3 regions of the Sphingomonas sp. SORGH_AS_0870 genome follow, and region 2 is predicted to be linked to each of the others. Evidence: riboswitches for the same ligand, from Rfam matches in the RefSeq annotation. Region 2 holds a riboswitch; each other region holds the start of a gene.

Evidence for each region. A riboswitch is a leader RNA that binds a small molecule or an ion and turns the genes downstream of it on or off. The one in region 2 is predicted to bind cobalamin.
Region 1: it holds a riboswitch for cobalamin, as region 2 does, so the genes downstream of both, QE363_RS19415 (TonB-dependent receptor) here and QE363_RS16460 (DUF1636 domain-containing protein) in region 2, are expected to answer to the same signal.
Region 3: it holds a riboswitch for cobalamin, as region 2 does, so the genes downstream of both, QE363_RS08260 (hotdog domain-containing protein) here and QE363_RS16460 (DUF1636 domain-containing protein) in region 2, are expected to answer to the same signal.

What each region holds. Positions count from the first base shown of each region.
Region 1 is NZ_JAVIYW010000002.1:4,189,256-4,199,493, reverse strand. Features, by position in the region: gene QE363_RS19440 (relaxase/mobilization nuclease domain-containing protein) at 1-1,281, opposite strand, end outside; gene QE363_RS19435 (hypothetical protein) at 1,278-1,592, opposite strand; gene QE363_RS19430 (hypothetical protein) at 1,839-2,777, opposite strand; gene QE363_RS19425 (hypothetical protein) at 2,774-3,274, opposite strand; gene QE363_RS19420 (hypothetical protein) at 4,237-4,539, opposite strand; cobalamin riboswitch at 4,626-4,847, shown strand; gene QE363_RS19415 (TonB-dependent receptor) at 5,089-7,104, shown strand; gene QE363_RS19410 (TonB-dependent receptor) at 7,025-7,204, shown strand; gene QE363_RS19405 (PepSY domain-containing protein) at 7,191-8,657, shown strand; gene QE363_RS19400 (glutathione S-transferase family protein) at 8,685-9,356, shown strand; gene QE363_RS19395 (tRNA-binding protein) at 9,343-9,702, shown strand; gene QE363_RS19390 (alpha/beta hydrolase) at 9,904-10,238, shown strand, end outside.
Region 2 is NZ_JAVIYW010000002.1:3,547,252-3,557,489, reverse strand. Features, by position in the region: gene cbiB (adenosylcobinamide-phosphate synthase CbiB) at 1-216, shown strand, start outside; gene QE363_RS16480 (cobyric acid synthase) at 204-1,658, shown strand; gene cobS (adenosylcobinamide-GDP ribazoletransferase) at 1,643-2,359, opposite strand; gene QE363_RS16470 (histidine phosphatase family protein) at 2,356-2,913, opposite strand; gene cobT (nicotinate-nucleotide--dimethylbenzimidazole phosphoribosyltransferase) at 2,910-3,920, opposite strand; gene QE363_RS16460 (DUF1636 domain-containing protein) at 3,917-4,324, opposite strand; cobalamin riboswitch at 4,416-4,600, opposite strand; gene QE363_RS16455 (DPP IV N-terminal domain-containing protein) at 5,010-7,277, opposite strand; gene QE363_RS16450 (glycoside hydrolase family 2 TIM barrel-domain containing protein) at 7,274-10,238, opposite strand, start outside.
Region 3 is NZ_JAVIYW010000002.1:1,674,652-1,684,889, forward strand. Features, by position in the region: gene QE363_RS08240 (TonB-dependent receptor) at 1-1,918, opposite strand, end outside; gene QE363_RS08245 (OsmC family protein) at 1,994-3,199, opposite strand; partial or broken gene QE363_RS08250 (hypothetical protein) at 3,590-3,712, shown strand; gene QE363_RS08255 (hypothetical protein) at 3,722-3,949, shown strand; gene QE363_RS08260 (hotdog domain-containing protein) at 4,225-4,407, opposite strand; cobalamin riboswitch at 4,513-4,712, opposite strand; cobalamin riboswitch at 4,854-5,077, shown strand; gene QE363_RS08265 (putative oxygenase MesX) at 5,202-6,185, shown strand; gene QE363_RS08270 (methionine synthase) at 6,215-7,243, shown strand; gene QE363_RS08275 (GNAT family protein) at 7,502-8,188, opposite strand; gene QE363_RS08280 (pyridoxamine 5'-phosphate oxidase family protein) at 8,185-8,871, opposite strand; gene QE363_RS08285 (PLP-dependent aminotransferase family protein) at 8,968-10,238, shown strand, end outside.

The DNA of each region.
Region 1 (10,238 bases), 640 kb from region 2:
CCCTGCGAAGTGCATGCCAAATAGCTTGCGCGTGGCGTTCAGCTGGTCCCGGCGCCCGCGCCAATCGCTGGCGTTGATCTGGGCAGCGATGGCCCGCCGCCACGCGATGATCGTCGCACGTGCCTGCGTACGTTGCGCGCCGAGCTGTTCGCGTGCGGCGGTCACTGCGCCTGCGTGCGCATCGCGCGCTGCCTCATAGCCGGGACGACGTTCCTGCCCCGGCATGTAGCGAGGTTTATGCATGACGATCTGATCGGGACTGCCCGCGCTGAATGGGCCAAGCCGATCAGCCTGCACAAGCTGCGTCAGCGCCGCGCCGCGGGCGGCGATGCTCGCCGAGATCGCGCGCTCGCCCATCGTGATCCGCGCGCCGTTGGTACCGGAGCGTGCGTAGCCGAGCCCTTCCTTGCCGAGCTTCTCGTGAAGCTCGTCCCATGAGCGGGCACGCGCGATGATCGGGGCAGCAATCGTCATCGCGATGCGCTCGAAGGACATGCGCCCGGTGCGCGCCTCATAGCCGCGCGCGCCGCGCGATACCCTTTTGTCGACAGCCTTGTCCAAGGTGCGGCGGTCGGGCGGGTGCACCCCGGTGGCGCTGCCATCCACATGGCGGACCAGCCGACCGCTATCGATGTGGCGCACGCCGTCGACATCGACCCGGTACTGCGCGCCCTTTTCGGCCTCCCAGCCCTGCTGGTGTTCTATCAAGGCTGCCGCCTGACCGGCGGCGTTGAGCTGCCAGCCGTCGCCTGCCGCGACGACCGTGCCGGTCTCCGGATGCACGCGGTTGGCCGCGACATGCACATGATAGTGTCGGGTATTGCTATGGGCGGCGTAGATCGCCTGATGCTCTTCCAAGTTCAGGACACGCATGAGCAGCGTGACCGCTTCGTCGACCTGTTCCGGCGTCGGGTGTTCGTTCTCACCCCAGCTGATGACGTAGTGCTCGATAGGGTCAGTGCCGCCGGCACGCGTGATCTGTGCCAGCATCTCGATCTGCGCGCGTTCGAATTGCGGGGTGACGTTGCGGTAGCCGATGAGGTCGACCTTCTCGCCACCATGCGCCTGGTCGGTGACATAGCCGAGCAGCGCATGGTCGGCGTGGTCAGCAAGGCCGAGAACCTCCAGCGTGGCTGGGTCGGCATCGCGCAGATAGTCAGAGAGCGCGATGAAATGCGCGCGCACCTGTGCCACGGTGGTATGCTCCACCTGCTTCTTGAGGGCGCGCGCTGTGGCGCGGCGCTGCTGGCGATTGCGGTGGCTGATTGCGACGACAATCATCGCAGCTCCGTCCTTGCCAGCAGATGGAGCGCTTCGATCAGCGCCTCAAGGTGGCGGACGAGCGCATGGTCCACCACCTTGCCGTTCTTCACCGCGGTACGGCATGCCGCCAGCGTGGCGAGGCTTTGTGCCATGAGCGGCTCGTAGGGGCGCAGCACGACCCCCTGGCGTAGCACCGCCGCGCGGATGAAGGCCGCACGGCTTAGCCCCGAGGCTGCGACTGCCAGTTCGAACTGCGCGAGCTGCGCTGCGTCGAGCTTGGTCGAAATCGCTTGCGATCCGCGGTCCGGCGTTGGTTCATCGACGCCCATCGCAGCCTCCGGCTGCCGAGGGTGTGACAAGCGGAGCGCGGAACACCCGCATGGCCCGGTTTACCGGGCCCATCCTGCCCTCTCTACCCCCTACTTCCGTTCTGACCCTCTGGTCACCCCGGTTGTGCTGACGCTGCAGGACACGAACGTGTGGCCGGGACACGAGCGAGGCCAATGTTGATGTCGACGTCGGGTCACTTGCCTGACGCCGGATTGGAGGAGATGCCCCGCGGCTATGGAGCGTGATCATGCTATCAACGTCTCATAACGGGCATCGCTGGCTTGAAACCGCTTTGCCGCCGCCAGGAGGTCGCAGTCGTTGCTAGCGGATCTGATGGACGCAAGCGAGTCGACGAATTCTTCCCAGCAATCGACTACTTCGTCAGTCAGTCGATGTGCTGGCACATTTCGGGGCAACGGCTGGGAAGGTGCTGCCCGCGTGACCTGTTCGAGCACGGGGAGTGCGGCATCGAAGCCGAGCCAGCGTGCGAAGCCGCCGGACGTGGCAAAGTGCAGCAAGTGTGCGGCCCACGCTCCACGCAGTCGCTCGTAGCCAGGGAAGCCATCGCGGATGAGATCGGCGGGGAGCCAGCCACGTCCGAGCGGGATGTTGAGAACCGTCGGTGTCAGATGGGGCACCTCGTGGCGCGGCAGCGCGGCGAGTGCCGGTGGCAGGTCATCGAAGTCACCCGTGCCGTCGACGTTCTGCTGGACGATGTGAATGTCGAGCAGATCGCCAAACACGTCGATCGCCTTTGTTAAGTCATCGGTGATGTTGCTCTTGTTCGGGATCTGGGACACCAGCATCGCCGCATTGCCATCCCGACCTCCGAGGCGAGCCACCAGCTTCATCAGCGGTACGAACGTTCGCTCATTCGTTAGCTCATTGGCACCGACGTCGAATAGGACGAGGTCGAATGTTGCGCACTGATTGAAGAGCGCCGACACCTGGATACCCTCCACGAGGGGAATGACCTGCACGTCGGGGCGCTGCACGCGGTGCGAGATCGCGCTGGTGCCGGTCGCGTCCGCATCGATGATGCCGACGCGCAATCCGGCGAGCAGCGCGAGTGAGGCGGTTGCAAGCAGCACGCTCGTCTTGGCGCTGCCACCGGCCTTGCTACCGCTGGCCAGAAGCATCGGCCGGTCGGCGTGCTTTCGCAGCCGCATGGGATCGTTGCTCATGCCTGCTGCCTCGGCGGGGTGGCCCGCATGCGGCCCATGCGTGCGAGCAGATCAGGATCCGTCGCCTCATCGTCATCAACGCGGCCGGACGGCAGCGAAGGTACTGGCACTGCAACCGTCGTGCTCACGGCCGGGGAAGGAGATACAGTGGATGGTACGGGGTCGAGCACCTTGCGGCGCGGTGCTGGGGCAGGCGACGGGCTTGCCTTCGAGCGGTCATCCAGATGCGGCTGCGCAAGCCGCTTGATTGTGCGGGTGAAGGTCGCACCACATGCCGCTGCGTCCTGCTCCGCGATAAGCGCGAGCAAGTCGCTGGGCTTGAGATGCGGTAGCTCGAGGCGCGCCTTGACGTACTCACCGAGCCAGTAGGCGGCGCGGTCGCTCTGGTTCATCGGCGCGCGCGCGGCGGGAAAGCGCTCGGTGGCGAGTTGCGTCAGGCGGCCGTCGAGCACAAGCGGCGGCAGCGGACGTGCGACGGTGGAGGGGCGGCGGCTCATGCGTGGCCTCCCTCAACCGGATCACGGCGAGTCGTGATCGACATTGGGCGGGGCAGCGCACCGCGCACATGCACGACTAGGTCACGGACAATGCAGGACATAAAAAAGCTCCTTGGTCGGACGTCAGACAGCTGACAGAGGTCAGCGGTGGAGGAGCGGGAGCGCGCCCCTGGTCTGTATCATGCGTCCGTCTCGTGCCGCTGCGGTGCCCGTGCCGTCAGTTTCCGGACCACCGGTCCGGTACGATGCCTGCATCCGCAGCTGTAAGCCACATGACAGTCATCGCGCACACATCCCAACATCGGGGGATGCATGTTCCTCATATGTCCATGCGCTCGCGAGGTCAAGCGCGTGGCGCGTTTCTGTTGGGACCCGGCGGCGCTGTGAACCGCTGAACGCCACGCCAGTGCAGCTGACGTACCTTTTCAAAGTTACGACGTCCGCACAGGGAGACGATGCCTTCGCTGCGCTCATCGTCAGCAGCATTCCAAGCCCGTCCGGTGTGCGTCCGCGTGGTCTGGAACGCCCGCGACGTGAGTGGCGATCTGCAAGGGGCGGCGGCTCGTCTCCTCGCGATCTGGCTTCATCGGCCGTTGCAGATACGCGCAACGGCCGATGAAGCCAGGGGCACGGAGCGAGAAAGCGATGTTTGATTCGGGTAATCGGGCTGGCGCTGTCATCCGGATAAATTGAGATGCCCTCATCCATCTGAATAGAGTTGGGGATGGGGTCGATCTCAAAGGAAAGACCGACCCCGAGGGTCAGAGTCGATGCCGATCTTGCCGAAAAGTTGGGATGGATGGACAAGAAGGTATCGATTCGCGCAATGATCCGACGCGGCACGCAGCAAGTGACAACTTGGTTCTACAGCGGTCAAATCCTGCCCCCGCAACCATCACAACAACATCATCCCATACGAGACCGCCACGGCATAGCCGAAGGCGGATTGGCGCGTTCACGCCTTAGCGACGACGCCCGCCACCCCTCGGCGGTAGCGCCGCTGGCGGATCCTGGCTCTCCGCCAATTCCACCACCTCGAATCTGTAGCCCACCCAGCCGCGCTTGCGTGCCGCTTCCGCCAGCGACGCGTCGTGCGCCATGGCTTCTTTGCGTGATTTCGCGTGACCCCAGAACACCTCCGTCCGGCCGCCGCCCAGATCGGCGACGATCCGCCAGTAATGGGTGAACGGGGCAGAGGTCGGACCGATGGTCTTCACATAGCCGTCGGGCATCGTTGCGGTCAGATAGCGGGTCTTGCGGGCCATGGACGCGGGATAGCGCAAAGCCGTTCCTGGGGGCAGATGCTTGACCCGCCCCGCCGATTGCCGCAATCAGAACGCGGCCGGAATATTCCGGTCGTGATCGCGCCGGTTTCCCCGAACAGGGGAATTAAAAGGGAACGCGGTGAGGGCGGGTGACCGCCCAAATCCGAGGCTGTCCCTGCAACTGTAAGCGGTGAGCGGACATGCAGGGACCGGTGTCGAGCCGGTCCAGCCACTGGGGCAACCTGGGAAGGCGCATGGTTCGCGATGACCCGTGAGCCAGGAGACCTGCCGGCGTCAGGTCGCTCATGCCGGGCCCAGGGGATGGCCATGGCTAGGTCTTTTCCGACGAGCGACGCCAATGGTGGCGGAGGCGCATGGGTGGCCATGTCGAGTGCGGAAAGGCGTCCAGCGCGCATGGCATCCGGCCGTTCGAGGCGAACGGAAGGTCTCGGCTTGTTCGCGACAAGACGCTATGAGCAAATAATGTTATATCATCACATATCATCAAGCCGTGGTCTCATCCTTGTGGGTGGGGCCCTGTGGTCCTGCATGGCGATGCCCGCCTGGGCGCAGCAGGGGGGTATGCCGACCGGCACCGACGCCACGATATTGGTCGTCGGCACGCGCGACAAACCGGCGATGGACCGGCCCAATGCCACGGGCAGCCGATTGGGGCTGACCCCGCTCGAAACCCCCGCCAGCATCACCTCGCTCGACGGCGACCTGGTGCGCGCGCGGGGCGACCAGTCGATCGTCGAGGCCGAGACACGCGCCCCCGGACTGTCGAGCGTCGCCAATCCCGGCAATGGCGGCACCGCCCTGGCGGCGCGTGGCTTTTCCGGACAGGGCTCGGTCCTGCAACTGATCGACGGGGTCCGGCTGTTCCCGGCAGCGGGGACGATCACCTTTCCAACCGATCCCTGGATGGTCGAGCGGATCGACGTGCTGAGCGGCCCGGCGTCGGTGCTCTATGGCCAGGGCGCGCTGGGCGGCGCGGTCAATGTGGTGATGCGCAAGCCCACCGCCCGGACCGAGGGACAGGCCGAGATCGGCTATGGTGCGCAGGACAGCGTCCGGCTGGCGGCCGGGATCGGCGGTCCGGCAGGGGCCACGCTGGGCTATCGGCTGGATGCCAGCTATCGCCGCTCCGACGGTTATGTCGACCGGGGGGATTCGCGCAGCTTCGCGCTGTCGGGCACGGTGAAATGGACCCCCTCGCCACGACTGGCGGTGACGATCCGCGGCGATCATGGCGACCAGCGGCCGATCGGCTATTTCGGGACGCCGCTGATTGACGGGCGGCTCGACCCGGCGATCCGGACGCGCAACTATAATGTCGGGGACGGGCGGATGCGGTTTCGCGACGACCGTGCCTCGGTACAGGTCGACTGGACGCCGAGCGCGGCGGTCAGCGTCTCCAACATCGCCTATTATCTGACCAGCGACCGATTCTGGCGCAATCTGGAGAGCTATTGCTGGGTCGGTGCCAGGGGCGCGTGCGCCAACGGGGAGAGCGGTACGCCCGGTACGATCCGGCGGAGTGACAATTACGGCATCCGTCACGACCAGACCCAATGGGGCGACCAGGCGAGCGTGACGCTGCGTACGCCGCTGGCGCAGGGCATTGCCAATGCGCTGGTCGTCGGGGTCGACGCCAATCTGGTGCGCTTCACCCATGAGAACGACTTCGGATCGGATGCGCAGGTCGATGCGGTCGATCCCTTCGCCTTCGATCCCGGCCGCTTTCTGGATACGCAGGGAATCGCGCCGCGATACCGCACCCGCACCGTCGCGCTGGCGGTGTTTGCCGAGGATCGGGTGTCGCTGGGCCAGAAATGGTCGGTGGTCGGCGGTTTCCGTTACGAGGAGGATCAGGTCCGCCGCTGGGCGATCGCCTATCCGGGCGGCACGCGGACCGATCGCTTCGCCTTTGAAAAGACCTTCCGCAACGCGACCTGGCGGGCGGGCATCGTGTATCAGCCGAGGCCGACCCTGTCGCTCTATGGCCAATATGCCACCGGCGTCGATCCGCTGGCCACGCTGACCACCGTGTCGAGCGGGCAGGTGCAGTTCGGCAATGCGAAGGGCAATCAGGTCGAGTTGGGCGCCAAGTGGCTGTTCCTGGGCGGGCGCGGCACCGCGACGCTGGCGGCCTATCGCATCGTCAAGACGGGGCTGCTGGCGCAGCGCACCCTCTCCAGCCCGGTCGAGCAGGTCGGCCAGCGCTCGGCGCAAGGGGTGGAGGCGGCGGTCTCGGTCGATCTGCCCCAGGGGTTCGGGATCGACGCCAATGCGACGATGCTGGATGCGCGGTTCGACGATTTCCGTTCGGGCGGCGCGGACTATAGCGGCCGGACGCCGCCCAATGTGCCCGAGGCGCTGGGCAATCTCTGGCTGCGCTGGGATGCCACGGCCCGCATGCAGGCACGGGGCGGGGCTGCGCTATGTCGGGCGGCGCTTCTCCGACAATGCCGATGCGTTTCGCATCCCCGGCTATGCGACGGTGGACGCCACCCTGTCCTATGCGCTGAGCCCGCGCATGGCGGTCGACCTGCGCGTCTATAACCTGTTCGGCAAGGCCTATGCGGTCACCGCCTATGGCGATCAGCAATGGATATTGGGGCGTCCGCGCTCGCTGGACCTGGGCCTTCGTGCGACGTTCTGACGCATCATGGGGAAGGGCGGCCGTCCGGTTCGCCTTTCTCGTCCATCGCTGGGCCGGGATCGCCGCCTGCCTGTTCTTCGCGATGTGGTTCGCCTCCGGGCTGGTGATGATCTACGTCCCCTATCCCGCGCTGACCCCTGCCCAGATGGCGGCCGGGGTGGAGCCGATCGACTGGGGCGGGGTCGAGCGGCCGCCGCCGGACGGTGCGACCGCGCGGCGGATCACGCTGGAGATGCGCGACGGCGTACCGGTCTGGCGGATCGAAGGGGCGGGGGGCGAGACGCAGGTCCGCTCCGCCCGGACGGGGGCTCGCGTCGCGCCGGTCGATGCCGCCTATGCCCGCCGGGTCGCGGCGCGGTTCGCGGGGGCGCCGGTCGTCGCGGTTGCGCCCATCGGGCATGACCAGTGGACCGTGGCGGGCGGCTTCGACCGGCACCGCCCGTTGTGGAAGGCGACGCTGGCCGATGCCGCCGGGACCGAGCTCTATGTCTCCAGCCTGACCGGCCAGCCGGTGCAGCGGACGACGCGGACGCAGCGCATCTGGAACTGGCTGGGGTCGGTGCCGCACTGGCTCTATCCGACGATCCTGCGCCGCGACGGCGGGCTGTGGCGGCAGGTGGTGATGTGGGTGTCGGGGCCGTGCATCGCGGTCGCGCTGACCGGGATGTGGATCGGCATCCTGCGCATGCGGCTGGGGCGGCGTCGCTATCGCGGCGGGCGGGTGACGCCCTATCGCGGCTGGATGGTCTGGCATCATGTCAGCGGGCTGCTGGGCGGCGTGCTGCTGACCGGCTGGATCGTCAGCGGCTGGCTGTCGGTCGATCCGGGACGCGTCTTTGCCGGGGGCACCGCGCCGGTGGCGGCGATGCGCGCCTATGCCGGGCAGGCGGGCGAGCCGGTGGCGCTCGACCGGCTCGCGGCCATGGCGGGCCCGGCGCGTAGCGTCGTGTGGAGCGGCGATGGCGGATGGCGGCGTATCGCGATCGACCCGGCCGGACCGCATCCGCGCTGGCTCGAGCAGGCGACGCTGGCCCCGGCCGCGCCGATCGATCGACCGGACGCCGCCGCCATGCTGGTGCCCGGCGGGCATGTGACGGGGGTGGCGCGGCTGGAGCGGCCCGATTTCTACTGGGCCAATCCCGCCCGGCTGCCGGTGGTGCGGATGCGGTTCGACGATGGTGCGGCGACCTGGCTCTATCTCGACCCGATGAGCGGGGCGGTGGTCGAGCGGCAGGACCGCGTCCGGCGGGCCTATCGCTGGGCCTATACGCTGCTTCACACCTGGGACTGGCCGTGGCTGACCGCGTGGCGGCCCGGCTGGACGGCGTGGATGTGGCTCTGGTCGATCGCCGGGCTGATCCTGTCGGTCAGCGGCGTCGTGGTCGGGTGGCGGCGACTGAGCCGTCCTGCGTCGCGCGGGCGGGTGAAAACATCGCCATCGGGGTTGGCGTAACCATGCCCGGCCGCTTAGATGGGCGGCATGTGGCAACTCTATCAATTCCCGCTCTGTCCCTTTTCGCGCAAGGTCCGGCTGCTGCTGGGCGAGAAGGGCGTCGGATATGAGTTGGTCCGCGAGTCGCCGTGGCAGCGGCGCGACGAGTTCCTCGACATGAACCCCGCCGGGCAGACCCCGGTGATGGTTGACGAGGAGCGCGGCGTGCTGCTGGTCGATTCCATGGCGATCTCGGAATATTTCGAGGAGACGGTCGAAAAGTCGGCGATGATCAACGGCACCGCCGTCGGCCGGGCCGAGATCCGGCGTCTGGTGACGTGGTTCGACACGCATTTCTATCAGGACGTGACCGGCCCCCTGCTCCACGAACGCATGGTCAAGCGCGTCGCGCGCACCGGCAGCCCCGATGCCAAGGGCCTGCGCGAGGCGATGAAGGCGGCGGTCGGCCATCTCGACTATACCGATTATCTGCTCGACCATCGCAACTGGCTGGGCGGCGCGACGATGAGCCTGGCCGACCTCGCCGCCGCCGCGCAGATCTCGGTCGCCGATTATCTGGGCGGCATCGACTGGAAGGGGCATGAGCAGACCGCGCGCTGGTATCGCGGGCTGAAGAGCCGCCCCTCCTTCCGCCCGCTGCTGTCCGAGCGGATGGAGATGGTCACGCCGCCGTCGCATTACGACAATGTCGACTTCTGACGCGCCCGCACCCCGGATCGGGATCGAGGATTTCCTGGCGGTCGACATCCGCGTCGGCACCGTCATCGCCGCCGAGCCCTTTCCGGAGGCGCGCAAGCCCGCGATCAAGCTGACCATCGACTTCGGTCCCGTCATCGGGGTCAAGCGATCCTCGGCGCAGATCACGCGGCATTACACGCCCGAGACGCTGGTCGGACGGCAGGTGGCGGCGGTGGTCAATTTCCCCCCGCGCCAGATCGGGCCGATGATGTCCGAGGTGCTGACCCTGGGCTTTCCCGATGCGGAGGGGCAGGTGGTGCTGATCGGGCCGGATCAGGCGGTGCCCGATGGGGGGCGGTTGTTCTGAGGGTTTCCCTTGGCCTTCGACTACGCTCAGGCTGAACGGGGTGGGGGCCGGGCCTGAATACAACAGCCGTTCGGGCTGAGCGAAGTCGAAGCCCACGCCCCAGCACTGTTAGCCTTAACATTACCCCTTGCACCCCACGCCCCGAAGCGTACCATCCTCGTCCGACCGTAGGGACATAACCCACGGAGGACAGGAGGGGATATGAAGTCCAAACGCTGGGCCCGCCATGCGCTGGCCGCTTTGCTAACGCTCTCGCTGGCGGCACCCGCCCTCGCGCAGAGCGACAAGATGGTGCCGATCGCCATCCCCGCTCAGCCGGGTGCCATTCCACTGAACACCGGCCCCTTGCCCGGCGCGAAGAACAAGGAAAGCTGGCACAGCCAATATGACAGCGTCTTCGCGCGCAACGTGACGCAAGCGACGCTGACCCCCTTCCTCCCCGATCCCGCCAAGGCGACCGGCGCGGCGGTGATCGTCGCGCCCGGTGGCGGCTTCCGCACGCTGTCGATGCAGAATGAGGGCTGGGACGTCGCCAA
Region 2 (10,238 bases):
CCCAATGCGGGCTGGCCCGAGGCGGCGATGGCGGGGGCACTGGGCGTCGCGCTGGCGGGGCCGGTGAGCTATGACGGGGTGACCCAGATCAAGCCCTGGATCGGGCGCGGCGGCCGCAGCGCGACGCCCGCCGATATCGTGACGGGCTTGCAGATCTATGCCCGCGCCTGCCTGTTGCTGTGGATCGTCGCGGGGGGTGTCGCATGGCTGGCGTGATGATCCAGGGCACCGGGTCGGATGTCGGCAAGTCGGTGCTGGTGGCGGGGCTGTGCCGGGTCTTCGCCAATCGCGGGCTGTCCGTCCGCCCGTTCAAGCCGCAGAATATGAGCAACAACGCTGCCGCCACCCCGCAAGGCGGCGAGATCGGCCGGGCGCAGGCGACCCAGGCGATGGCGGCGCGGGTCGAACCGCATGTCGACATGAACCCGGTGCTGCTCAAGCCGCAGGGCGACCGCACCTCGCAACTGATCGTGCGCGGACAGGTGCGCGGGATGCTGCCCGCCGCGAAGTGGCGCGAGGGGCGGATCGGGCTGCTCCCCGAGGTGGTGGAATGCTATCGCCGGTTGGAGGCGGAATGCGACCTCGTCATCGTCGAGGGTGCGGGGTCGCCCGCAGAGGTCAATCTGCGCAGCGGCGATATCGCCAATATGGGCTTTGCGCGCGCGGCGAACGTGCCGGTGGTGCTGGCCGGAGACATTGACCGGGGCGGGGTGATCGCGTCGCTGGTCGGCACCAGGGCGGTGATCGACCCGGCCGATGCCGCGATGATCCGGGGCTTTCTGGTCAACAAGTTTCGCGGCGACCCGGCGCTGTTCGCCGATGGCATGGCGCTGATCGCCGGGCATACCGGCTGGCATTCGCTGGGGCTGATCCCGTGGCTGGCGGACGCGCGCCGCCTGCCGAGCGAGGATGCGGTGGCGCTGGAGCGGCCCGCCGCCGGGGCTGGGGGGCGGGTGGTCATCGCCTGTCCGATCACCCCGCGCATCGCCAATTTCGACGATCTCGATCCGCTGCGCCTCGAACCCCAGGTCGATCTGGTCATGGTCCGCCCCGGCCAGCCGATTCCCGATGCCGCGATGATCGTGCTGGCGGGATCGAAGACGACCATCGCCGATCTGGCCTTCGTCCGCGCGCAGGGGTGGGATATCGACATCGCCGCGCATCATCGGCGCGGGCGGCCGGTGCTGGGCCTGTGCGGCGGCTATCAGATGCTCGGGCGGCGGGTGGCCGATCCGGATGGCGTCGAGGGCCCGGCGGGCAGCGTCGCGGGGCTGGGGCTGCTGGATGTCGAGACGGTGCTGACCGGCGAAAAGACGGTGCGGCCGGTAACGGGCGAGGCGCTGGGCGCGGTCTTTTCCGGTTATGAGATTCACCTTGGCCGGACTGAGGGGCCGGATGCCACACGTCCCGTCGGGCACCTCGCCGATGGCCGGGCGGAGGGTGCGATGAGCGCCGACGGGCTGGTCGCGGGCAGCTATGTCCATGGCCTGCTGGGCGAGGCGGGGCAGCGCGCGGCGTGGCTGGCGCGGATCGGCGTGGCGGGGGCGGGGCCCGATCACCGCGCCGATGTAAACGCCGCGCTCGACGCCATCGCCGCCGTGCTGGAGGCGCATGTCGATTGCGACGCGCTGTTGCGGATCGCTCAGGCCGCCAGATAGAGGAGGGCGACGATCAGCAGGCCGGTCTCGGTCAGCTCGATCCCGGCGCCGTGCACATCGCCGGTCACGCCGCCCAGCCTTTGCCGGAACCAGAACGACAGCGGCAGGATCAGCAGCGGCGTGACGGCGATGGGCGGACAGGCCAGACCCAATAGGACCGCCGCCATCAGCCAGGCGATCATGTCGAACGGCCGCACCGCGCGCGCCACCATCGCCCCCAGCCCGCCGGGGCGCAACGGCGGCAGGACGCGCGCCCAGACCAGCGGACCGACCCGCGCCGCCGCCGGGATCAGCGCGAGCATCGGCCAGGCGCGGGCGGGCATTGCGTGGAGCAGCACCAGCTTGGCGAGAAGCTGCATGGCGAGCGCCACGACGCCGAAGCTGCCGATCTGCGGCTCGGCCATCACCGCCAGCAGCCGCGACCGGTCGCCATGCGCCGCGCCCAGCCCATCGGCCAGGTCCGCCAGCCCGTCGAGATGCAGCGCCCCCGTCACCCAGACCCAGGCCGCCAGCCCCGCCAGCGCCCCCGCCCAGGGATCGAACCGCGCGCCCAGCCAGGCGGCCGCCGCGACGATCGCCCCGACGACCAGTCCGGCGACCGGATAGAGCCGGATCGCCGCCGCGAAATCCGCCTCGTCCGCTGCGACGCGCGGCATGGGCAGGCGGGTCAGGAAACCGAGCGCGAGGATCAGCGCTTTCATGCCGTGACCAGACCCGTCACCTGCGCCGCGCGGGGGCGGCCGTCCCACACCTCCAGCGTCAACAGGCTGGCATAGGGCAGCGCAAAGGCCCAGACGGTGCGGCGGTCGAACCCGCACAGGATATGCAGCGCCGCGCGCATCGCGCCGCCATGGGTGACGACCAGCGTCGGTTCGGGCGGCAGCTCGGCGATGGCCGCCGCGACGCGCGCGACCAGATCGGACCAGCGCTCCCCGCCCGGCGGAGGGGCGGCATCGGGATCGTCCCAGAACCGGCCGAGCGCGGTCCGGTCGATCGCTTCGGGCGCCAGCCCGTCCCAGTCGCCGAAATCCAGTTCGCGCCAGCGGGGATCGACCGTGGCGGGCCCGATCGCCTCGACACAGGCGCGCGCGCGCGACAGGTGCGAACTGATCCGCCGGGTCACCGCCAGATCGCGTCCGCGCGCGGCGCAGGCGGCGATGCCCTCGACCGTCGCCGGGCTGTCGGTGCGCCCCAGCATTCGCCCCGCCGCCTCGGGCTCGCCATGCCGAAGCAGATGCAGGCGAAACGCGCTCACGCGCTCGCCACGCCCGCCTCGGCAAAGGTCGCCATGCCGTCATGCGCCGCCAGCGCCGCGCGGATGACCTGGACCGCCACCGCCGCGCCGCTCGCTTCGCCCAGCCGCATGTTCAGCGACAGGATCGGCACAAGGTCCAGCCGGTCGAGCAGCCGAATATGGCCAGGCTCCGCCGAGCAATGGCCCGCCAGGCAATGGGCGGTGATCGCGGGATTGACCAGTGCCAGCGGCGCGATCGCGGCGGTGCCGATGAAGCCGTCCAGCACCACCGGTACGCCGCGGGTACGTGCCGTCAGGATCGCGCCCGCCATCGCCGCGATCTCCCGCCCGCCCAGACGGCGCAGCAGCTCGAACGCGCTGGTCAGATGCTCGTGGTGCAGCGCCAGCCCCTCGGCCACCACCGCCGCCTTGCGCGACAGGCCGCGTGCATCCACCCCGGTGCCGGGACCGACCCAGTCGGCGGGATCGCCCCCGAAACTGGCGGCGGCCAGCGCGGCGGCGGGGGTCGTGTTGCCGATCCCCATCTCGCCCAGCACCAGCAGGTCGGCATCGCCGACCGCCGCCGCCCCCGCCGACAGCGCGGCCAGGCATTCCGCCTCGCTCATCGCCGGGCCGGTGGTGAAGTCGACCGTCGGCCGGTCGAGGTCGAGCGGCACGACCGACAGCTCCAGCCCGGCGGCGGCGGCCAGCGCGTTGATCGCGGCGCCCCCGGCGGCGAAATTGGCGACCATCTGCGCAGTCACTTCCGCCGGAAAGGCGCTGACCCCGCGTGCGACCACGCCGTGATTGCCCGCGAAGATCACCGCGCGCCCGCGATCGATCCGGGGCCGCTCGCGCCCCTGCCATCCGGCCAGAAAGATCGCGATGTCCTCCAGCCGCCCGAGCGAGCCCGGCGGCTTGGTCAGCTGTCCCTGCCGCCGCGCGGCGGCGTCGCGCGCGCCGGTATCCGGCGCGGGCAACACGGCCAGGGTCGTCTCGAAGCTGGCGATGGTCGGGAAAGCGGTCATTCGACGATGAATCCCTCGGGCGGCGTGCGGGTCAGGAAATGGCCCTTCACCCCTTGCGGCCATTGCTTGTACGGCACCTGTCCCCAGTCGCTGTCGGCATAGGCGCGCGCATAGTCCAGGATCGCGCGCGCGGCCTCCTCGTCCGGGGCGAATTTGCCCATCACATAGCCGACCTTGCCGGGGCAGCGAAGATGGACCGTGCAGAAGGACTGGCAGGCAAAGAGGCAGGGCATCTCCTCGACCGCCACATCCGCATAGGCCGGGTCGGAGGCTTTCACCGCGCGCAACGCCTCGACCAGCAGCGCGCCGCCGCGCCGCCCTTCGGCGTCCTCGCGCGCGTCGTCGGACAGGCGACAGGTGTTGCAGGCGACCACGGCGGGGCCGTTCGCGGCGGGTTTCAGCATGAACAGGGCTCGGTCATCGGGGCATGTCTCCACAAAGGCGCTGTCGTCGCGCGAGGGGATAGCCCCGTCCGCCCGGTACACCTTGACCGGCCGAAAGACGACCGCGACGGGCAGGTCTCCTGGCTCGCGGGTCGGTGCCGGTCCGCCGCCTTCTCGGGGGCGAACCCCAATGGCGTGATGGCGGATGGCTCGCCGCTTACAGTTGCAGGGGCAGCCGGGGCGTTGCACCCCATTCCCTTTTCATCCCCGAGGGGAACCTGTCGCGGGCGGAGCGATAGGCGCGGGGAGGGCGGGAGGCAACACCGCTAATTCCTCCCCTGCCAGGGGGATCGACATTCGGAATTGCGTCTTCTTCCCCTCTCCCCTGGACAGGGGAGAGGGTTAGCGAAGCTTGCCAGCCTGCTGGCTAGCGCAGCTTGGGTGAGGGGTTGAGCGAGCCGAAAGGCTCGCGCGCTCGCTTCGCGAGCGCCCACCCCTCACCCAGCTCCGACTAAGCCTTTGCTCTCGCAAAGACCAAGTCTGCGCAACCCTCTCCCCTCTGCGAGGGGCGAGGGAAGGAAAGGCATTGCTGAATGTCTAGGGGAGGTGGCAGGCCGTAAGGCCTGACGGAGGGGTGTCGCACTCTGGATAGGGGGACACCCCTCCACCAGCTTCGCTGGTCCCCCTCCCCTTGCAGGGGAGGAATTCACTCCTCCCCGCGCAAGGCCTTCAGGAAAAAGGCATATTGCCGTCGCATCGCATAGGCCACCGGGCCGGTGCTGCGCCCGGCGGTATGCTCGCCGCCGGGGATGACCAGCAGGTCGAAATCCTTGTCCGCCTTGATCAGCGCATCGACCACCTGGGTCGTGCTGGCGGGATCGACATTGGAGTCCTGTTCGCCGACGACCAGCATCAGCTTGCCCTGCAACTGGTGCGCATGGACCACGCCCGACGCGTCCAGATAGCTCTGGTCGACCGGATAGCCGAGCCATTGTTCGTTCCAGTCGATCTTGTCCATCCGGTTGTCGAAACACCCGGCATAGGCGACCCCGGCCTTGTAGAAATCGGGGTGGAACAACAGCGCGTTCAGCGTGCTCTGCCCGCCCGCCGAGCCGCCATAGATGCCGACGCGGGAAAGATCGACGGCGGGGTCCTTCGCCGCCAGCGCCTTCATCCAGGCGATCCGGTCGGGAAAGCCGCTATCGGCCAGGTTCTTCCAGGCGACGTCGTGGAACGCCTTGGAGCGGTTGGCGGTGCCCATGCCGTCGATCATCACCACGATGAAGCCCAGATCGGCGAGCTGCTGCATCCCCATGACCTTGTCGCCGCCCGAAAAGCCGCCGAACGGCCAGAAGGCCTTGGGCACGAAGCTGTCATGCGGCCCGGCATAGATGTTCTCGATCACCGGATAGCGTTTGCCCGGGTCGTAATCGTGCGGGCGGACGACTAGGCCGTAAATATCGGTCCGGCCGTCGCGGCCCTTGGCGGTGAAGCGCTCCGGCGGGCGGAACCCGGCGGCGGTCAGCGCGGTGATGTCGCCTTTCTCCAGCGTCTGGATCAGGCGGCCGTCGCGCGCGTCGTGCAGTTCCATCGTCTCCGGCAGGTCGGTGCGCGAATAGACGTCCACATAGGTCGTCATGTCGGGGGAGAAGCGGACCTCGTGCGTCGCATTCTCCTGGGTCAGCCGGGTCAGGTTACGGCCGTCGAAATCGACCCGGAACCATTGCTTATAATAAGGGTCTTCGCCGGGCACGAAGCCGCTGGCCGAGAACCAGATCTGGCGCTTGTCGTCATCGACCTTGGCGATGTCGCGGACGATCCATTGGCCCTTGGTGATCTGGCGAACGATCCGGCCGGTCGTGCCGTCGATCATATAGAGATGCCGCCAGCCGTCCCGCTCCGACGCCCAGAGAATCTCGCGGCCCATATCCTTCACGTCGTGCGACCAGATGCGGTCGCGAAAGACGAAGGTCTTCGCGGTTTCGGTCACGGCGGCATGCGCCTTGCCGGTGTCGGCATCGACCGCGATGATCTTCGCCTCGCCGAAGCCGCGCTTCAGATCGTCGAAGGCGAAGCTCCTGCCATCGGCCCGCCAGGCCGGGGCCGACAGGGTATAGGCATTTGCGAACAGCGACGGGTCGATCTCGGTCCGCTTGCCGTCGGCGACGCGGAACAGGACGGGTGCCTCCTGGTCCACCGCGTCGCCGGGCTTGGGATAGAGTTGCTGGACGACCTCGGGCTGGACCTTGCCCGGTGGCGCGGCGAGGACGCGGGTGACCATGCGGGGATAGCCGGGGCGGACGCGCTGGAGCGCGACATGCTGGCCGTCCGGGCTCCAGGCGATCGTCTCGGGATCGTAGAAATTGGCGGGGCTGCCGTCCTGGGACCGCCACAATTCCTTGCCGCCCCCCGCCTCGCGCACGACCAGATTGTCGTCGAGGACCAGCGCCTCCAGCCTGCCGTCGGGCGAGAGGCGGGGATGGTTGTCGGCGGGCACGCGCAGGTCGCGCACCACGCCGAAGCCGCGCGGGCGGCCGGGGTTTTCCGGCGGGACGACGGTGCAGGCGGGCCGGGCGAGGACGCAGCGATAGGTGACGCCGTCCTCATAGCCGATGCTGAAGGTGATTGCCGAACGATCGGGCGTATAGGCGAAATGATCGAAGGGCAGGCGGAGCGGTGCGATCGGCTTGCCCATGACCCTGGCCAATGCGGGGGCGAGCGCGGCGGCGTCGAAGGCGGGCGCCTTGGCGCGGCTGGTCGCGTCCACATCGACGAAGGCGAAGCCGCCCGCCACCGTCTTGCGATAATGGAAATGCCGTCCGTCCGCGTCCCACTCGGCGGGGGAGGCGATGTCGCGGGTCAGCCATTGCCATTGCTCGCGAAGGGCCAGCGACTGGGCGATACGGTCGGGCACGCCCTGCGCGGCGACCGGACCGGCGGCGAGCAACAGCGAAAGGGTCAGCAGGGTCTTCAACGGGCCGCTCCGATGGTGAAGCTGTAGGTCAGGGGCTGGAGCGGAATGCGGTACGGCATGTGCGCCCGGCCATCGAGGCTCCAGCCGGTATCGCCGCCGACCCCGACCTGCGCGGCGTCGATCAACAGCGTGCCGTCGCCATGCGGGCGGATGTCCGAGCTGTGCGCCTGGGACGGCGGCTTCATCGCCAGGTCGGCATAGGGGAAGGGCAGGGCGTTGACCGAAAGCGGCTGCGCCCCCGTCACGCGGAGCCCGACCCCGGTGCCGGTGAGTTGCACCCAGCGCACATCGGTCTTGTTGCCGCTCTCCTGCGGCCGGGCATAGTCGTGATACTGGTCGGCCAGCGCCCCGCTCCAGCGGGCGATCATCGCGCCGGTCTTGCGGTCGGCATAGCTTTCCCACGGGCCGCGCCCGAACCAGCTGACCTGGGTGAATTGCTGCCCCGGCGTCGCGAAGGCGAGGCCGACGCGCAAGGGATCGGGCAGCGTTGCGCGCAGCGGCGTGAAGCGGACGGTCGCCGCCGCATTGCCGTCCGGCGCCATGGTCCAGCGGGTCTGCATCTTGACCGATCCGACGCCCATGTCGTGATCCACGACGATGGCATCGCCCTCGCGCCGGATCGCGTCGAGGCGGCGATGCTCGGAGAAATATTGCCACATCGCATGGCTCTTGGGCACGCCCGCGCCCACGTCATTGTCGGTCGGCGCGCGGGTAAAATCGGGGGTGCCGCCGGTCAGCAGCGTCTTGCCGCCCCGCGCATAACGGCGGACGAGCCCGGTCGTCCGGTCGATCTCCAGCACGGCATCGCCCGCCGCCAGCGTCATCGCATCGGCGCTCTCCTGCGGCGCGACCGACCCGGCGGGTACGGCGGCGAAGACCGGGCCGGTCAGCGCGAACTGGTCCCAGCCGACGACATGGCCCGCGGGCAGCGGCGGGATCGCCCCCGCCCTGGTCCGCGCGCGCAGGATCAGCGAACGCTCGGCCGAGGCATCCCTGGGCGCGGGCAGGGTGAAGGACAGGGGCGCGCTCGCTCCCGCCGCCACGGACGGGGTGGCGATGCTGCCGCGGGCCGTCTCGACGCCATTCTCCAGCACCGTCCAGTCCAGCGTGAAGCGCGACAGGTCGATATGGTCGTGGCGGTTGACCACCTGCCACCCGCCGTCCTTGTGGGTGAAATGGATCGGCGACTGGACATGCGCCATCTCGTAATATTCGGGGTCGGGGGTCCGGTCCGACTGGATCACGCCGTCGCCGACCGGGCTGTCGTCGCCGTGCAGCCCGGCATCCTTGGGATCGGGATCATAGTCCAGGCCCTGCCCCCAATAGGGGCGGCCGTCCTTGTCCTTCAGGATCATCGTCTGGTCGACCCAGTCCCAGACGAAGCCACCCTGGAGCTTGGGATATTTGCGGAACACGTCCCAATAGCCCTGGAAGTCGCCCAGGCTGTTGCCCATCGCATGGGCATATTCGCACAGGATCAGCGGCTGGGTGAATTCGGGCCGCTGGGCATAGTCGGCCAGCTTCTCGACATCGTCGTACATGGGCGCGAAGATGTCGACATAGGCATTGGTCGGATGCCGCCAGCCGCTCATGCTGTAACCCAGGAAGTTGATCAGCCGGGTCTTGTCGTGCTTGCGAATCCATTTCGCCGCCGCCTCGAAATTGGGGCCGACGCCGCTTTCATTGCCCAGCGACCAGAAGATGATCGAGGGGTGGTTGCGATCGCGCTCGACCATGCGTTGCACCCGGTCGAGATGCGCCGCCGCCCATTCGGGCTTGTGGCCCAGGTTCAGCGTCGGATCGCCCTTTTCCTGGGTGAGGCTCAAGTAACCGTGGCTCTCGATATTGGCCTCGTCCATCACGTAGAGGCCATATTCGTCGGCCAGGTCGTACCAGCGCGGATCATTGGGATAGTGCGAGGTGCGGACCGCGTTGATATTGGCGGCCTTCATCAGCTCGATATCCTTGCGCATCGTCTCTTCGGAGACGACGCGGAAGGTGTGGGGGTCATGCTCGTGGCGGTTGACGCCGCGGATCATGATTCGCTTGCCGTTGACCCGCACCTCGCCGCCCGCGACCTCGACGGTGCGAAAGCCGATGCGGCGGCTGGTCGCCTCGATCAGCTTGCCCTTCGCGTCGAGCAGTTCGACCAGCAGCGTGTAGAGGTTGGGGTCCTCGGCGCTCCACGTCTTCACCGCCGGAACCTCGGCGGCGATCGTCGCGGCCGTGCCGGTCGGCGGCGCGGTCCGGGTCAGCACGACCCGCTTGCCGTCGAGCAGCGTGGCGCGCACCGAGGTCGCCTGCGCCGCGCCCGCCAGGTCGATCGCGGCCGACAGCGTCCCGTCGCGATAGTCATGGGTCAGCCCGGCATCGATCGCCAGATCGCGGATATGCGTCTGCGGCGCGGCATAGAGGGTGATCGACCGCTCGATCCCATTGACCCGCCAGAAATCCTGATCCTCGAGGTAGCTGCCGTCCGAATGGCGGTAGAGCTCGATCGCGATGGTGTTCCGGCCCGGCCGGGCGGCGCGGCTGATGTCGAATTCGGCGGGGAGCTTGGAATCCTCCGAATAGCCGATCTTCTGGCCGTTGACCCAGAGATAATAGGCCGCCCCCGCCGCGCCGATGTTGAGGAGCAGGCGGCGTCCGGCGAAATGCGCCGGAACGGTGAAGTCGCGGCGATAGGAGGCGACCTCGTTCAGCCGATGCTCGATAAAGGGTTCGTTGCGCGGAAAGGGATAGCCGCTGCCGACGAAGACCGGACGGCTCAGCCCCTGCGCCTGGAGGATGCCGGGGACCGCCACGTCGTGCCAGCTCGATACGTCGCGCGCCGGGTCCTCGAAGCCGATCGGGCGCGCCTCGGGATTGGGCGACATGTGCACCTTCCACGTCCCGTCGAGCGACAGGTGATAGCGCGAGCGGGCGACATCGCCCGCCAGCGCCGCCGACCGCGTCTCGAAC
Region 3 (10,238 bases), 1.9 Mb from region 2:
GATAGCGGACCAGCGCCCTGAGGCCGACGCCGGCCAAGAAGGCGGGGTCGTAGGATGCATCGAACACCGCCGTTACCCGCGCGACGCCGTGCAGTTGCCGTCCGACCAGCCAGCGATTGGTGGCCCGTTCATGCGTGCCGTCGACGAAGGTCGTCGATGCGCCGAGGGATACGGTGGGGACGGGCACGACCCGCGCCGACACCTCGATCCCCTGATAGCGTTCGATGCCGTCCTGCACGAGCCGGTTGTCGTCGGTAACGAAGTTCGCCCCGCGGTCGAGCCGGAACAGCGCGACGGCGCCGGAGAACCGGTCCCATTCCCATTTGGCGCCGACTTCATACTGGCGACTGGCCAGCGCGGGCAGGATGTCGCCGACATTGTCGTACAGGTTGCTGACGATCGTCCCTTCGGACAGCGCCTGGATATAGCTGCCGTAGAAGGTCAGCGCCGAACTGGGGCGATAGAGCAGTGCGAAGGTCGGCGTGACGCCGTCGGTGCGATAGTCGCTGGTACGTTGCTGGCTGCGCCACGCCCATGCACGCGAATGATAGTCGGTGTAGCGCGCGCCGGCGATGACCGACACCGTGTCGGCGATGGTGATCGTGTCGCTGACGAACGCCGATTTCTCCTCGTTCCAGCCCAGCGGCCGGATTTCGAGGTCGCGGCGATCGTCATAGGTCCAGCGGGCGAGGACGGGGCGGAAGATGTTGCTGCCCGCCTGAAAGGTCGCAAGATTTTCGGCATGACGGCCGAGGCTGTCGCGCCAGTCGAGCCCGAGGTTGAGCTGGTGCGCGAGGCCGAAGGTAGCGAACTTCCCCTCGACGAACACCGAACCCAGTCGGTTGCGATAAACGTTGCGCCCGTTGAACAGGCGCAGCGAATAATCCCCCGCCTGGTTGAGCAGCATGATGCGTTCATAGGGCAGCCGGTGGTCGTTGCCGACCTGTCCGCCGGTCAGCCGGACATACCAGTCGGGGTTGACCTGCCACGTCAGGCTGGTGATCGCGGAATACAGGCGCCCGTCGGTATAGGTATCGCGCGAGGCGAAGCGCGTCCGCCCGCTGACCGGGGCAGGCACCACCCGGTCGCGATAGGTCGGCACCGCCGGGTTGGCATTGCCGCCGACCACGAAGCTGGGTTCGGCGCCGTCGATCTGGTTCCGTTGATAAAACGCATCGGTGCGCCAAGCGATATCGGGCGAGAGGTCGACGCGCAGCCCGATCGCCGCGCCCTGACGCAAAATCTCACTGTCCGCATAGGTCCGGCCGAACTCCTGGACCGCGTTTAGCCGGAACCCGACTGGCCCGACCGTGTCGCCGATATCGACATGCTGCCGGAACAGCGCCGCCGACTGCCACCCAACGCTGATATTTGCGAGCAGCGTCTCGGTCGGCTTCTTGGTGACGAAATTGATGACGCCGCCGGGGGCGGCATAGCCATAGATGAAGCTGCCGGCACCCTTGAGCAACTGCACCTGTTCGAGGAATTCGGGTGGGGTGTCGGCGCCCTGCGAGTCCCGCAGCGGTACGCCGTTGTAGAGTTGGGTCCGTACCGCCGCGCCGCGTACCGTCACCCATTGCGAATGGATATTGTAGCGGCTGCCGCCGTCGCGGGTCACGCTGGCATCACCGACGAAATAGTCGGCGGTGGTCAGCGCGCGCAGTTTCTCGATATCGTCGCTGTCGACGCTGGTGATCGAGAACGGCGTTTCGAGGTTCGAGCGGGTGCCGAGCGCGCCGCCGCTGATTTCCTTCTGCTGCTTGCGGCCGTTAACGACGATGTCGCTGTCGGGACTTTCCTTCGCTTCCTCCGTCTTCGCGGCGTCGGTGCGCGGCGGTGTGCCATCGAGCGGTTCGGCAAAGGCGGACGGTGCGGCTAGGAATGCGGTCGCCGCCAGCAAAAAGGCGCAGTTCTTCATGATTCCCCCCAAGGATAAGATGTGATGTCGGCACCGTCTGCGGTGCAGATCGCGGACGTGCGCCGCGCCGGCGCTTCAGCGCGCCGCGGTAGCCATCTGCGATTCGTACCGGCCGCGTACGATCCGGCCGGCGATCGACTGCGGATCGCGCAACAGGTTGTAGATCGGGCAGGACGCCTCGACTGCGTCGCGCAATCCATCGATCCGCGCGGCCGGTTCGGGCGATGCGATCGCCACAGTATAGGCGATGTCGCGGAACCGGGCCGCCGTCGCCCCGTCGCCGCGCGGCGGCAGGACCGCGCGGGTGCGCACTTCCAGGCCATCCAGCACGATGTTGCGTTTCGCGGCCTCGATCTCGAAGATATGGGTCATGCAGGTCGCGAGCACGCCGACCAGATGCTCTTCGACCGTCGGGGCGAGGCCGTTACCCGCGCGGTCCGCCCGGCTGTCGTGCAGGATATGGTAATTGCCCTTGCCGGTCCGGGTGGTGCGCAGGCCGCTGTGCGGTTCGATACGGGCATGGGCGCGCAGCCCGGTCGGCGGCGCGGCGGTGCCGGCGGCGGAGGCCTGCGCCAGTCGCGCGATCGCCTGGCGCTTTTCGACCAGGAAATCGCGCAGTCCGGGCGGCGCACCGGCATCGGGTTGCGCCGCGCTGACGGTCAATCCGACCGGACCGTGGGCGATCGCCTGCGGATCGCGCACGGCGGCCAGCACCGGCGATGCGCGTTCAACATCCTGCCGCAGCGATTCGAGGTCGGCGTCGCTGGCCGACGACGCGATATAGGCGGTGTAGGCAAGGTTGCGGGGATAGGACACCTTGCGCGTGCGGGCGATTTCGGGGGCGTCTGGGTGACTGGTCAGGACGATGTCGATCGCGTCGACGGGCAGCTTGCGCCGTGCTGCCTGGGTCGCGAATTCGTCGGCCAGCGCGCTGGCCAACACCGCCGCGAACGTGTCCCACGATCCCGCGCCCAGATCATAGCCGGCATAGCCGCGGTCGCTATCACTCAAATACTGGAAATCGCCGATCCGCAGGCGTCGTACGCCCGAACGGCTTTCCGCCGTGGCCCGCGTTTCGATGACCTGCTCCACATCGGGGCTTGCCTGCGCCGCACGTCGGCGGGCCAGCACCTGCTCGAGCGACGGGTCGGCGTCCGGTTCGGACGCGAACGTCGGCGACGGGACGGTTGCCAGCATGGCGATACCCGCCAGCACGGCGATCGCACCCCGATGCGAACGTCGTTCGTGTCGTACGGCGCGCGGCCGCAATCGGTTCGGCATGACCCGTTCCCCCTATGATTCTGATCTGGCGCGGCGGCCCTCTCCCCGGACCGATGCATGACCGTCGCGGCCCCGTCTGAGTGCCTCGCGAACCAGGCAAGCTTAGGTCGCCGGCCGGCTTCCCGGAACAAATCATATCTATCAAGTAGGAATAAAAGGGATTGCTGTCACTCGGCCGGTTTCGAGCGGATATGGCTCACCCGTTGTGGGGTAGAGTAAGCCTCTTCATGGAGGGGCTGTTGCACGCTTGCGGTAGAGAGCCGACGCGACTGTGTCCGGCTTCATCGGAGCCGGAGTCATACTTGGCGCGGCGGAATCGATCGGGACACCGGCTGCGGTCAAGTCCGCTGCCACCTATTCGAACAGAAGGACCGGCCAATCGCGCTCGGCATCGGTGATACCGCGCCTAATATTGGTGCGCTCATCACCCCGCTGGCGATCCCGGCGCTCGCGGTCGCATTCGGGTGGCAGGCGGCGTTCCTCGTCGCAGGCGCGCTGGGGTTGGTGTGGGTGGCGGCGTGGTTGACCGTCAAACTGCCGCCGCCGCTCCCCGACGGCGAAGGATCGACGCGGATAGGGGCGTTCGCCACCCTCTGGGCCAAGCGCCTCGGTGCCACGGTGACCGGGACCTTGGGATCGGACACCAAGGCCGCGATCGCAATCTCGCATGGGCTCGATCCGGTGATCTTCGGGCGTGACGCTGACTTCGCGGCCGAAGTGCCCATCATGCAAAGCGCGTCGCCGCCATAGAGGGTGCCGCAATGGTTGGTCTGGTTCGGGAAGATCATGTCGACCATTCGCAACGGCTGCGCCGCATCTCTCGGAACCGTCTCACCAATCGGGGGCAGAGGGTCTTCGCTTCCGACGGCAATGAGCGTGAACCGACCACGGGTACATAGCCGTCGTAGGCCTGATACCGGTGCCTCCGCGATCAGTTCGACCTCGACGTCGAGCGATTTCCGGCCGCCCCCACGACACGGCCCGTCACCTCCACCATGTCTCCGATCTTGGCTGGCGCTGCGAAATCAATTTTTTTCCGACAACGCGGTGACGAAGGCAGCACGGCCGTGACGAGACGCTGCAAGGAAGGCGATTTTGTCCATGTGCTCCAAAGCCACCCCACCGAATAATGTACCGTGGTGATTAGCATCGCCGGGAAAGACCATGTCGATCAGCTGGATGGGGGTGCTGCGGTATTCCTGTGACATCCTGATCCTCAATCATTCGCGAGGGCATCCAGACGCCAGCGGCCAACGGGAGAGGTGTACCTCTTCCCGCAGCAACGCAGCGGCCAGACCGGGCACCCCGCCGGTGGTCGCTATGGCGTCGAAGGCAGGTCTCCTGGCTTGCAGGTCGTCATGAAACCCCGGCCTTCCCGGCACCCAGGCGCCAGTGACACACGAGGGCATTTCTATTCGCCGCTTACAGTTGCGGGGGCAGCATCGGCATCGAACCGATTTCCCGTCTTAGGCTTCGGCCATCCGGCGAAGGAACCTTGACCGTGCCGGGGTCGCAGAAAACGTCCCTTCAGGTCAAGATCAGGGGGCCGACAGCGCATGGCGTGACCGACGTCACACGATCACGACGGCGCCTCGAACGGGATCAAGATATAAAGATATCTTTATATGGTCGTTGACTCCATCGGACTGATGGTGTTCAACGACTATGTCGAGGTTCCCCATCCCAGGCGTGGCGATGGGGCTAAGACGGGAAGCCGGTGGTGTCCTTTGGGGCAGAATCCGGCGCTGCCCCCGCAACTGTAAGCGGCGAGTGGCGGCTCCATTTCGTGTCACTGGGTTCCCGCAAGGAGCCTGGGAAGGCCGGAGCCACCGCGTTGACCCGTGAGCCAGGAGACCTGCCTTCGACGCCATAACGTTCCTCGGACGGGGGTTCCTCCGGTGGATCGCGCTTGATGCGACGGTCCGTGGCTTGCCGCCATCCGGGCCTGTTCACGCCTCGCGCGCTTTCGCCTGACCTCCCGCCCGCAAAACCTGGGTGAGTCATGACGAATAGCGGGTTCACATTCTCGATCAGCCATATCCCGTTCGACGAGGATTATCGTCCCGCCGACAACACGCGCATCACCACCAACTTCGCCAATCTCGCGCGTGGGGACAGCCGCCAGAAGAATCTGCGCAACACGCTGGTGATGATCGACCACCGCTTCAACGCGCTGATGCACTGGGATAACCCCAGGGGCGATCGCTATACGCTGGAGCTGACAATCGTCTCGGCCGCGCTCACGCTCGGGGACGGCGCGGACGACGAAGCGTTTCCGCTGATCGAAATCCTGCACACCACCGTGACCGACCGGATCAGCGGCGAGCGCAGCGATGGCATGATCGGCAACAACTTCTCGTCCTATATTCGCGATTACGACTTCAGCGTCGTCCTGCCCGATCACCTGAAGGCCGGGGGTGGCGGCGCGCCGGAGGGGTTCGGCGATCTGCATGGCAACCTGTTCAAGCATTTCCTTGGATCGAGCGCCTACCGCGACCACTTCCGCAAACCCCCGGTCATCTGCCTCAGCGTATCGAGCAAGGGGGTCTATCGCCGGACCGCCAACGTACACCCGATCCTGGGCGTCGAGTATCGCAACGACAAATTCTCATCCACGGATCAGTATTTTGCGAAGATGGGCATGAAGGTGCGATATTTCATGCCGCCACACAGCGTCGCGCCGTTCGCCTTCTACCACATCGGCGATCTGGTCAGCGACTACACCAACCTCGAACTCGCCAGCACCATCGCGACGATGGAGACGTTCCAGAAGATCTATCGCCCGGAAATCTACAACGCGAACTCGGTCGCGGCGGAGCATTATCAGCCGAGCCTGAGGTATCAGGACTATTCGCTGACCCGCATCGTCTACGATCGCGAGGAACGCAGCCGCCTCGCCGTCGAGCAGGGCAAATTCGCCGAAGAGCATTTCATCAAGCCGCATTGGCCCGCGCTTCAGCGCTGGTCCGCGACCTGCGGACTCTGATCCCTACCCACACGACAGGTATTTGCATCATGACGACATTGTTGCCGACGACGACCGCAGGCAGTCTGCCCAAGCCATTCTGGCTGGCCCAGCCTGAGACCCTGTGGTCGCCGTGGAAGCTGGAGGGCGAGGAACTGGTCGCGGGCAAGCAGGATGCGCTGCGCCTGGCAGTCGACGATCAGCGGCAGGCCGGCATCGACATCCTGGGGGACGGCGAGCAGACCCGCCAACACTTCGTCACGACGTTCATCGAGCATCTGGACGGCGTCGATTTCGAGAAGCGCGAGACGGTGCGCATCCGCAACCGCTATGACGCCAGCGTGCCGACGGTCGTCGGCGCCGTCTCGCGGCCGACGTCGGTGTTCGTCGATGACGCCCGTTTCCTGCGCGCCCAGACCGATCAGCCGATCAAGTGGACGCTGCCCGGGCCGATGACGATGATCGACACCCTGTACGACGCCCATTACCAGAGCCGGCAGAAGCTGGCATGGGAGTTCGCCCGCATCCTCAATGCGGAAGCCCGCGAGCTGGAAGCGGCTGGCGTCGACATCATCCAGTTCGACGAACCCGCCTTCAACGTATTCTTCGACGAAGCGAACGACTGGGGCATCGCCACGCTGGAGCGCGCGGCCGAAGGGCTGAAGGCCGAGACCGCTGTCCACATCTGCTATGGCTATGGCATCAAGGCCAATACCGACTGGAAGAAGACTCTGGGTTCCGAATGGCGCCAGTATGAGGAGACCTTCCCCAACCTCCAGAGGTCGAAGATTGATATCATCTCGCTCGAATGCCAGAACTCGCACGTGCCGATGGACCTGATCGAACTGATCCGGGGCAAGAAGGTGATGGTTGGTGCGATCGACGTCGCGACGGACACGATCGAGACACCGGAACAGGTCGCCGACACGCTGCGCAAAGCGCTGCGCTTCGTCGATGCCGACAAGCTCTTGCCCGCGACCAATTGCGGGATGGCGCCGCTGGCGCGCAACGTCGCACGGGGCAAGCTGAAGGCGCTGGGTGCTGGCGCGGAAATCGTACGTCGAGAGATACTCAGCTGATCACGGCGGTTGGATCGCCAGCGCGGGATGGGTCCCAGGCTGGCGAGAAGCGCCTACCTGTGGCACCTGCAAGATTGCCCATAGCTGCCCTATCGGGCGATCGACATTGGCGGACAATCACCTACCACTTTGTCCCAAAACACCTATCAAACAGGATGTTGGGGCACTGGATAAACTCCCATTTCACCATCCCAACAGGAATGCCTCTGCTATGCTGGCCGCCGCTCCAATGAAAAGCACCGGTAGGCCGGATCACCCTCAAAGCGGCTTCCTGGCGACGCCATTCTCGTCAAAATTGTCGTCGTCGAGCCAGGCCTTGAAACGATCACGTTGTGCAGGCCACTCAGGCGCCAGGAGGGAGAACCATGCGGTATCACGACGACGGCCCTTCACGATCCCGTCGCACCGCCATGTCCCTTCATGGGTGAAACCGAAGCGGCTGGCAGCGCGGATAGACGCTGCGTTCAGGGCGTTGCAGCGCCAGACGACCCGGTGATAGCCGAGCGCGTAGGCATGGTTCATCATCAGGAATATTGCTTCGGTCGCGGCGCGGGTGCGTTGCAGGACGGGTGAGAACCAGATGCTGCCGATCTCGATGGCAGCATCGTCCGGCGCGATATCACAGAAGGAGGCCCAGCCCGCAGCCGTTCCGCTGGCTCGCGGGATCACGGCGAAGAAGGGTTGCCGGCCGATCCCGGACAATCCCGCGACATGCGCGGCGAACGCCTCCTCCGTCGCGAACGGCCCATAGCGCAGATAGGTGAAGGAGCGATCCGCTCCTTGCGCGACACGCCAGAGATCGGCCGCGTGCGCCATCCCGAGCGGTTCGAGCGTAACGGCGCGACCGGCATGGATATCGAACCCCGGCAATGGCGGAGCCGCACCGGTGACGACGGCACCGAGCGGCAGGTCGTCGGTCCGATCCGGCGCGGGGCCGGCGGTCACCGCAGCCGCCCCGATGCGAGCAGGGCGGACAGGCCTGCGGGGAAAGCGATATCCCCGCCCAGTTCGGGGGCGGGTTCGGGTGCGGCGAAGGTGCTGCGGATCGGCAACACCCCGGCCCAGACCGGGTGCGCTGCCTCGTCACCGTCACTGGGCGGCTCGGCCCGTGCCTTCACGCTGGCTTCCTCAATATCGAGGTACAGGACACTGGTTGCCTTCAGTTCCTGCGTGGTCATCGGCCGCAATGTCTCCCAGCGACCAGGGAACAAGCCGTCGGTGAACCGCCGCAGCGCGTCGGCGATCGCGTCGGGTTCCTCGACGACCCGCGCGATGCCAAAGACCATCGCCGAGCGGTAGTTGACCGAATGATTAAACGCCGACCGCGCCAGCACATAGCCGTCCATATGGCTGACGGTCAGGCAGACGCGCTGTCCCTCGGCCTGACGCAGGAAGCGGCTGGCCGCCGAGCCGTGCCAATAGATCCGCTCCCCCTCGCGCCAGTGGATGGTCGGCGTGACATAGGGCTCGCCATCGATGACATAGCCGACATGGCAAAGCGGCGCGGCGTCGAGCACCGCATGGACCGTGCCGGTGGCATAGTCCGCGCGGCGATGCCCACGCCGCACCCGGCTGCGTTCGGTGATCGGATAGGCGTCCTTGTCGGATGAATGATCGGTCGGTGTCATGTGGCCCCCTTGCCTGTTGCGGGGCCGCCATGTCAGGAAAGCGGATTGCTGCATAATGCCACTTGCGCAAAGATCGGCAGTCCAGTTGAAAGGGACATGGCCGCCACACATCCTGCCACCTGGATCCTGATCGATCGCCGCGCCGGGTATCTCGAACGACAGATCCATGACGCCATCCGCGACCGGGTTTTGGCGGGGCAGCTCGTGGCAGGCGAGCGCCTGCCGTCCTCTCGCGCGCTGGCGGCGATGCTGGGGGTGGCGCGATCGACGGTCGTGGCGGGCTATGAGCTGCTGCGTGCCGAGGGCTTCGTGACCGGGCGGGCGGGGTCGGCGATGCGGGTGGCCGACCTGCCGCCGGCTCCCGACGGTGCACGTGCAGCGCCGCTGCCGCGATTATCACCGCCGGAACCGGAGCCGGAACGGTTCCTCCCGTTCCGGCCGGGCCTGCCCGATCTCGACAGTTTCCCGCACGAGGTCTGGTCCCGCTGCCTCAGCGCCCGTGCGCGCCATCTGCATATCCATGACCTCGGCTACCGCGATGAGAACGGCCTGCCGGCACTGCGGCAAGCAATCGTCGATCATGTCACGCGGGCGCGGGCCGTGCTGGCCGACCCCGAGCAGGTCATCATCATGCCGTCGACCGCGGCCATCCTGGCGCTGCTCGCGCGGGTGCTGCTGCCAGCTCCCGGCCGGACCGTCTGGCTGGAAGAACCGGGATATCGCACCGCCCACGACATCTTTGTCGCGGCAGGCGCCGCGATCGTGCCGCGTCCCTGCGATGCGGAGGGCATGACTATCGGGCATAACGATCCGGCACCGTCGATCATCTACGTCACGCCGTCACACCAATATCCGACCGGCGTGGCGATGAGCCTGACGCGCCGCATCGCCCTTCTGCACTTCGCCGCTGCACAGGATGCCGTCATCATCGAGGACGATTACGACAGCGAGTTCCACTATGCGTCCCGTCCGCTCGCGGCGTTGCAGGGGATCGATCGCGCGGATCGCGTGGCCTATGTCGGCACCTTCTCCAAGGTGCTCGCGCCCGGCCTGCGCATTGCCTATGCGGTGCTGCCGGCGTGGCTGCTTGCGCAGGTACGGCCTATCCTGCGGCGCGAGGGCGGGTCGGTGCCGATCCATGTCCAAGCGGCGATGGCCGATTTCCTGAACGCCGGACATCTCCGCGCGCACGTCCGGACGATGCAGCGCGTCTATGCCGAACGGATGACGGCGCTTTGCGATGCGTTAGCCACCGTCGCCGGAGATATGCTCTGTGTCGAGCCAGCCGCGGGCGGGCTGCAACTGCCCGTCTGGTTCCGCGACCAGCGTATCGACGATCGCAAGGTCGCCCATGCGCTTCAGAACCG